One region of the Virgibacillus sp. M23 genome, then DNA from elsewhere that is predicted to be linked to it. Evidence: a T-box and tRNA genes for the amino acid it is inferred to sense, from the RefSeq annotation. Region 1 holds a T-box; the other holds one or more tRNA genes.
What was found. The T-box of region 1 lies ahead of tyrS (tyrosine--tRNA ligase). A T-box ahead of a tRNA ligase gene usually reads a tRNA of that ligase, here a tRNA-Tyr.
Positions count from the first base shown of each region.

Region 2: it has a tRNA-Tyr gene. The T-box ahead of tyrS (tyrosine--tRNA ligase) is inferred to sense a tRNA for this amino acid. The anticodon was not compared.

Region 1 is NZ_JAWDHA010000016.1:67,329-70,870, reverse strand. Features, by position in the region: gene RVS70_RS08810 (transglycosylase domain-containing protein) at 1-1,803, opposite strand, end outside; T-box leader at 1,923-2,134, shown strand; gene tyrS (tyrosine--tRNA ligase) at 2,226-3,494, shown strand.
Region 2 is NZ_JAWDHA010000066.1:16,430-19,971, forward strand. Features, by position in the region: gene RVS70_RS18535 (cupin domain-containing protein) at 1-36, opposite strand, end outside; gene fabI (enoyl-ACP reductase FabI) at 374-1,150, opposite strand; tRNA gene RVS70_RS18545 (tRNA-Glu) at 1,404-1,478, shown strand; tRNA gene RVS70_RS18550 (tRNA-Val) at 1,506-1,581, shown strand; tRNA gene RVS70_RS18555 (tRNA-Thr) at 1,586-1,661, shown strand; tRNA gene RVS70_RS18560 (tRNA-Tyr) at 1,707-1,791, shown strand; tRNA gene RVS70_RS18565 (tRNA-Gln) at 1,802-1,876, shown strand; tRNA gene RVS70_RS18570 (tRNA-Lys) at 2,090-2,162, shown strand; gene RVS70_RS18575 (hydroxymethylglutaryl-CoA reductase, degradative) at 2,462-3,542, shown strand, end outside.

The sequences.
Region 1 (3,542 bases):
TTTTGACTTATGCTCATAGACAACCTCACCATCATTTGTCGTGATTTTTTCTATCATGTAAGCATCTGCGAACTTGCCATTGTTTCCTAAGGTTGCGAACGCATTAACATTCTCTTCAACCGATACATCCATCGTCCCTATTGACGCGGCAGGACCTGTATAATCTATTTCTTTCAGTGTGGTAATCCCCATTTTTTCTAAATATTTTTTTGCGGGATTTAAATGCAGTATTTTGGAATAGACTTCCGCCGCAGGAATGTTGTAGGACTGAGCCAATGCAGTTCTTGCTGAAACAATTCCATGAAAGCCCCCTCCATAGTTTCCTGGCTTGCCAGCTGGCCAACCTGGTAATGGTTTTCTTATATCTGCTAATACGCTACCAGGCTGGATTTTACCTTCTTCCATTGCTGGTGCATAGTCAAGTATTGGTTTTATCGTACTTCCTGGTGAACGGGTAGCCAACGTTGCATAATTGTATTGACTATCTTGGCCAAATTCACGACCACCAACAAAACTAATAATTTTACCAGAACTATTTTCGATTAACATGCCACCAGTTTGTACTTTTTCCGTAACCTCTACAGTTTCTCCATCAACGGTTTTCGTAAATGTACGATCAGGTCCATAGTACTGATAATTTTTTACGATATCCTGCCACTCTTCATAAATCTCTTTATTAATTGTTGTATGGATATGATAGCCGTTCACGCGTAGATTTCTTGAAGCGATCGATTGATATTCTTTTTCGAGATCATCATCTTTTGCAAGATCTTCTTCCGTATAACCATCTTGTTTAGCAAGTTGAGTAGTAAGAATTTCCTTGGCTCTTTTTTCAACTTCAAAGGTTAAGTACGGGTATTTTTCAATTGGTGACTTTGATTTACCTGTGAAATCTTTAGTTATATCATAAGCCATTGCCTCTTCATATGCTTTTTTTGTAATATATTCTGATTCGTACATCCGGTTAAGTACGGACTTCATTCGATTGATGCCTCGTTCTAAACTTTTCCCCTCTTTTAAATTCCCATCGCTAGTGAATGGAGTATAGGCAGAGGGGCTTTGTGGAAGTCCTGCTAAATAAGCTGCTTGGGCTAGATTTACATCCTTAGCGTCTACGCCAAAAACACCTTGTGCAGCTGTTTGAACTCCTGCAATATTATTTCCGGATGCATCTCGACCATATGGCACAATATTTAAGTATGCTTCTAAAATTTCATCCTTTTCAAAGAATCGTTCTAGCCGGAGTGCAAGTAAGATTTCTTTTGCTTTACGTTCAAACGATACTTCATTTGTTAAAATTTGATTTTTAATGAGCTGCTGTGTCAGCGTACTTCCACCAGTTTTTACATTAGAATTAAGTGCCTCTTGTAATACTGCACGTAAAATTGCTTTGGGGACAACTCCTTTATGCTCTTTAAAGTATTCATCTTCTGTAGCGATAACAGCATCAAGTAAAGTAGGGGAGATGTTCTCCAATGTTGTTTCTTCACGATAAAGATCCGATCGGACATCTCCAAAATATTTATCTCCTGCAAAGTACAGCTTGGACGTTTCTTCGTAGTTGTATATATCCTGTTTCATTACTTCATAGGATCTGACAGGTTCATCCTTCACTAGCGAAGCAAAATATCCTGCTCCCACTCCACCGGCAAAAAACATACCAATTAGGCCGATAACAAGAAAAAATAGGATAACATTCCAAACGACACTATATGAAATACGTGAAGTAGTCTGGATTTTTCCCGTTTTCCAAATAGATTTGGCTTTTTCAAAATATGTATGAAGCCGTTCTTTAAAATTCATGGCAAAACCTCCTAAATTCCTTATTCATTATAGCATATTCACTATTTAGGGTATATTAAATTTTGATTTATTATTGCTTTTATGAAATGAATATGATATGAATATATAGTAATAGGATAAACGATGCTGAGAAAGAACGAAGTAGTTTTACAAATCCCTATTTAGAGAACTGGCGGTTGGTGAAAGTCAGGAATATTTGTAAAATGAATTACATTCTGGAGCATTTTCTTTATGGTGTAATAAAGAAACGGTGGCGACACCGTTATCAATCCCAAGTGGCAAGCAATTGCAACAAGGGTGGTACCGCGTGTGAATATAACTCGTCCCTTTTTGAGGGAGGAGTTTTTTTATTTTTTTCATTGGAGTAAGCAGTACAAGCATATTGAGCTAGAAAGAAACAAAAATGATGGAGTGTGAAGGAATTGAATATTTTACAGGATCTAGAAACAAGAGGACTTATTAACCAAGTAACGGATAGAGATGGTTTACAAAAGCATCTAGCTGAAAATGAGGTTACATTATATTGTGGGTTCGATCCTACTGGTGATAGCTTGCATATTGGACACTTGGTGCCAATTACAATGCTAAAGAGATTCCAAAAGGCGGGACATCGTCCAATTGCTCTCATCGGTGGTGGTACGGGAATGATCGGAGATCCAAGTGGACGTAATACAGAGCGTTCCCTAAATGAAAGCGACGTAGTGAAAGGGTACAGTGAAAAAATTAAACAGCAAATTGCTCGTATTCTTGATTTTGACAAAGGAGAAAATCCAGTAGTTGCAAGAAATAATCATGATTGGTTAGCAAGTATGACTGTTATTGACTTTTTAAGGGATGCTGGTAAACATTTTGGCATCAATTACATGCTTGCAAAAGAATCGGTATCTGCGCGTATTGAACAGGGTATCTCGTATACAGAATTTAGTTATATGATTCTGCAATCCCTGGATTACATGAAATTAAATGAAGAAGAAGGATGTACGTTACAAATTGGTGGAAGTGACCAATGGGGAAATATTACCGCAGGAATGGAACTAATTCGTCGTTCAAGAGAAAATGAAAATGACGAAATAAATGTTTTTGGACTAACTGTTCCATTAATTACGAAAGCGGATGGTACTAAATTTGGTAAAACAGCTGGAGGAGCAATCTGGCTTGACCCAGAAAAAACATCTCCATATGAATTTTATCAATTTTGGTTAAATACAGATGATCGTGATGTTATCAAGTTTCTCCGCTATTTTACATTTATTTCTGAAGAAGAAATTGCAAGTCTGGAAGACGAAATTAATACGCAACCAGAAAAGCGCGTAGCTCATAAGCGGTTAGCTGAGGAAATGACGCTGATTGTTCATAGTAAAGAAGCATTAGAACAAGCACAAAAAATATCAGCATCTTTATTTAGTGGAGATATAAAACAACTTACAGCAAGTGATATTAAACAGGGATTTAAAGATGTACCAACGTATAAAGCAGAATCGAAAGATATGAATTTAGTTGATCTACTGGTTGCTGCTAAAATCTCTCCATCAAAGCGACAAGCACGTGAGGATATAGCGAATGGTGCTATTTATCTCAACGGGGAACGTCAGCAGGACGTGCAATACGACTTGCAAGTGGATGATCGTATTGAAGATACATTTACTGTTATACGCAGAGGAAAGAAAAAGTACTTTCTTATTACGTTTTAAAAAATAATAGAAGCAATAAGTATTGTAAATTAATGATTAGTTTGAATA
Region 2 (3,542 bases), on a different contig from region 1:
GTCAGGCTTTGTGTAATCCATGTAAGAAGTTACCATAAGCTTTTCTCAACTCCATATATTTAAAGTTATTCACATCATATCTTATGAAAAGGTATGGAAAGTGTGACAAATGCCTATATTGCTTACAACTAAAATTATGAGAAGCTTGCGAGAAAGAATACAAATGACATAGCGTTATGATGAATTAACGAAAGTATGGAACGTGATAGGGTGGCTATAGAAGTAATTCAAGCTAACAGGTAGGAATAAGTTTGATATAGTAGCCTAGCCATCGGTGTTCGTTTAGAAGGTAAATGACCATGTCTATAGGGTGATTGTTAATAATTTTTCTTTTGACATAAACAAAGGACGTACACGAATGCACGTCCCACTACTAACCGCCAATAATATGGTATCCAGAATCAACATGAAGAACTTCTCCGGTAATACCTCGGGAAAGTTCACTCATAAAGAATAGTGTAGCATCTCCAACTTGATCCTGATCCACATTTTTTCGAAGAGGAGCTTTTTCTTCGATCATCCCTAATTTTTCGTTGAAACCAGACACTCCTTTGGCTGATAGTGTACGAATTGGTCCGGCAGATACTGCATTAACTCGAACACCATATTTACCCATATCTTCAGCTAAATATCGCACGCTTGCTTCTAGAGAGGCCTTGGCAACACCCATAACATTATAGTTTGGAATAACCCTTTCTGCACCAAGATAAGTTTGTGTAACAATACTTCCACCCTCTGTCATTAGGTCCTTTGCGGCTTTTGTTACAGCTACTAAGGAATAAGCACTAATTTCCTGAGCTAGTAAAAAGCCATCTCGTGATGTGTCTGCATACTCACCTTGTAATTCCTCTCTGTTAGCAAAGGCTACTGAATGAACGACTCCATGAATGGTTCCAATCTTTTCTTTTATGGTAGAAAAAGCTTCAGTAATGCTCTCGTCATTAGCTACATCACAGGATACAATCAACTTAGCTGTAATATCATGCTTATCAAGAAGCTTTGTCAATTTCTTGTAAGAACGATCTTGTCTATATGTAAATATTAGATTTGCTCCTGCTTTATGTAAGGATGATGTTATTCCCCATGCGATGCTTCGTTCACTTGCAACACCCATGATAACAATGTTTTTTCCCTCTAATAAATTCGTCATCAAAGTACCTCCATAATAATTCTTTTGTACATTATAACCTATCCCATAAATTGAAAGAAAGTCTTATCTATTGTATCATAGGACACTTCGTAATAAATTGCATCAAACCTTTGATCTTGTAGGGGTTGAAACGAAAAAATAAAAAAAATTAAATTCCCCCTTTACAAACCATTCATATCTGGGTATAATGAAATTCGTTGGTTTACGACAGAGTTTAACAAAATTCGTTGTAACATATGCCAAATAAATGTTTGGCCCGTTGGTCAAGTGGTTAAGACACCGCCCTTTCACGGCGGTAACACGGGTTCGAATCCCGTACGGGTCACCAATATTATTTTAATATACGAGTGGTTTTGGAGGATTAGCTCAGCTGGGAGAGCACTTGCCTTACAAGCAAGGGGTCGCAGGTTCGAGCCCTGCATCCTCCACCATAAAGCCGGCCTAGCTCAACTGGTAGAGCAACTGACTTGTAATCAGTAGGTTGGGGGTTCAAGTCCTCTGGCCGGCACCATTTTTTACAAACCATGAATAAATTATAATATATAGTTAACAATATGGAGGGGTAGCGAAGTGGCTAAACGCGGCGGACTGTAAATCCGCTCCCTCAGGGTTCGGCAGTTCGAATCTGCCCCCCTCCACCATTTTTATTGTTGGGCTATAGCCAAGCGGTAAGGCATCGGGTTTTGATCCCGTGTACCCCAGGTTCGAATCCTGGTAGCCCAGCCATTTTTTTATTTATGGGTCTTTTTTTAAGAAGAGCCCTATTTTTTTGATGAATGAATTTTTCAACACGAGCCATTAGCTGGCCGCAAGCATCAGCGAATTAACTACTAGATGCAGGCCTGCGAGGAGTGTGGCATCAGCGAGTTGTCATTCAACACGGCGAGCACCATTTTTTGTCAAGCTAAAGCTTAACGTATAAATTATTATTTTCAACACGAGCCATTAGCTCAGTCGGTAGAGCATCTGACTTTTAATCAGAGGGTCGGAGGTTCGAATCCTCCATGGCTCATTTATATTAATAGTATAGAAACGTCATATAAAAGGTGGGATAAACAAGGTCGTTATGGAATGTAGCAGCCTTGTTTATTTGCATTTTAGAGTGATTTTTTACATAATAGTAACAGTTATTTTTTTATACATAGCATGGTATTATGATATCATGTTTTCTTGAGTGAAAGTCCTTAAAGAGAGACAACATTTTCTAATGAAAAATGGTACAATCGTGATATAATTTTACTATAGATAATGCCTGATAATAATTTATTCCGTACGAATTTCTATATACAACAATTAAAAGGATGATAGGCAATGGAGACCTCCAGAATTCCTGGTTTTTATAAGAAGTCGGTGGAAGAACGCAGAGATTTGCTGAGAGACATGCATGGGTTGACAGATCAAGATATAAATACCTTAGCTGAGAAGGAAGCGTTATCCCCTGATACAGCTGATAAGATGATTGAAAACGTTATTGGTACTTTTCCCCTTCCGTTAGGATTAGGATTGAATTTCTTAATTAATGGGAAAGAATATGTAGTACCAATGGCGATTGAAGAACCTTCTGTTGTTGCTTCTGCTAGCCATATTGGGAAAGTAGTGAGAGAAGCAGGAGGTTTTACAACTGAAGCAACAGAGAGAGTCATGATCGGACAAATTCAGGTTGTTGGATGCCCAGATTTGCAACAAGCTAAAGATAAATTGGTAGCAAAGAAAGATGTACTAATTGAAAATGCTAATGCTGCTTACCCAAGTATTGTGGCAAGAGGCGGTGGTGCAGAAGACCTTGAAGTACGCATACTAAATGAAGAATCCAACTCAGCTTATCAGCAAATGCTTATATTGCATTTATATATTAATACATGTGATGCAATGGGAGCGAATATTATAAATACCATGGTTGAATCGTTAGCTCCGATGGTTGAAGAATTAACACAGGGCAAAGTTTATTTGCGTATTTTGTCTAATTTTGCGGATAAATGCTTAGCACGCGCAAAGTGTGTTATTCCTCCTGAGCTTTTAAGAACTGGTGATTTTTCTGGTGAGGTAGTAAGAGATGGTATAGTAAGCGCCTATGAGTTTGCTGCTTCTGATCCCTACCGAGCAGTAACGCATAATAAAGGAATTATGAACGGTATCGATCCAATTGTAATTGCAACCGGAAATGATTGGCGGGCTGTCGAAGCTGGCGCTCATGCTTATGCGTCTCGAAATGGCCAATATGGTTCAATGACAACGTGGTCGGTTGATAAGTCTGGAAACCTTGTCGGTGACTTAGAATTGCCAATGTCAGTAGGAACGGTAGGAGGATCTATTCGTGTTCATCCTATTGCAAAAATTGCCCATAATATCTTAAATGTTGAATCTGCCCAAGAACTAGCACAGGTAATAGTAG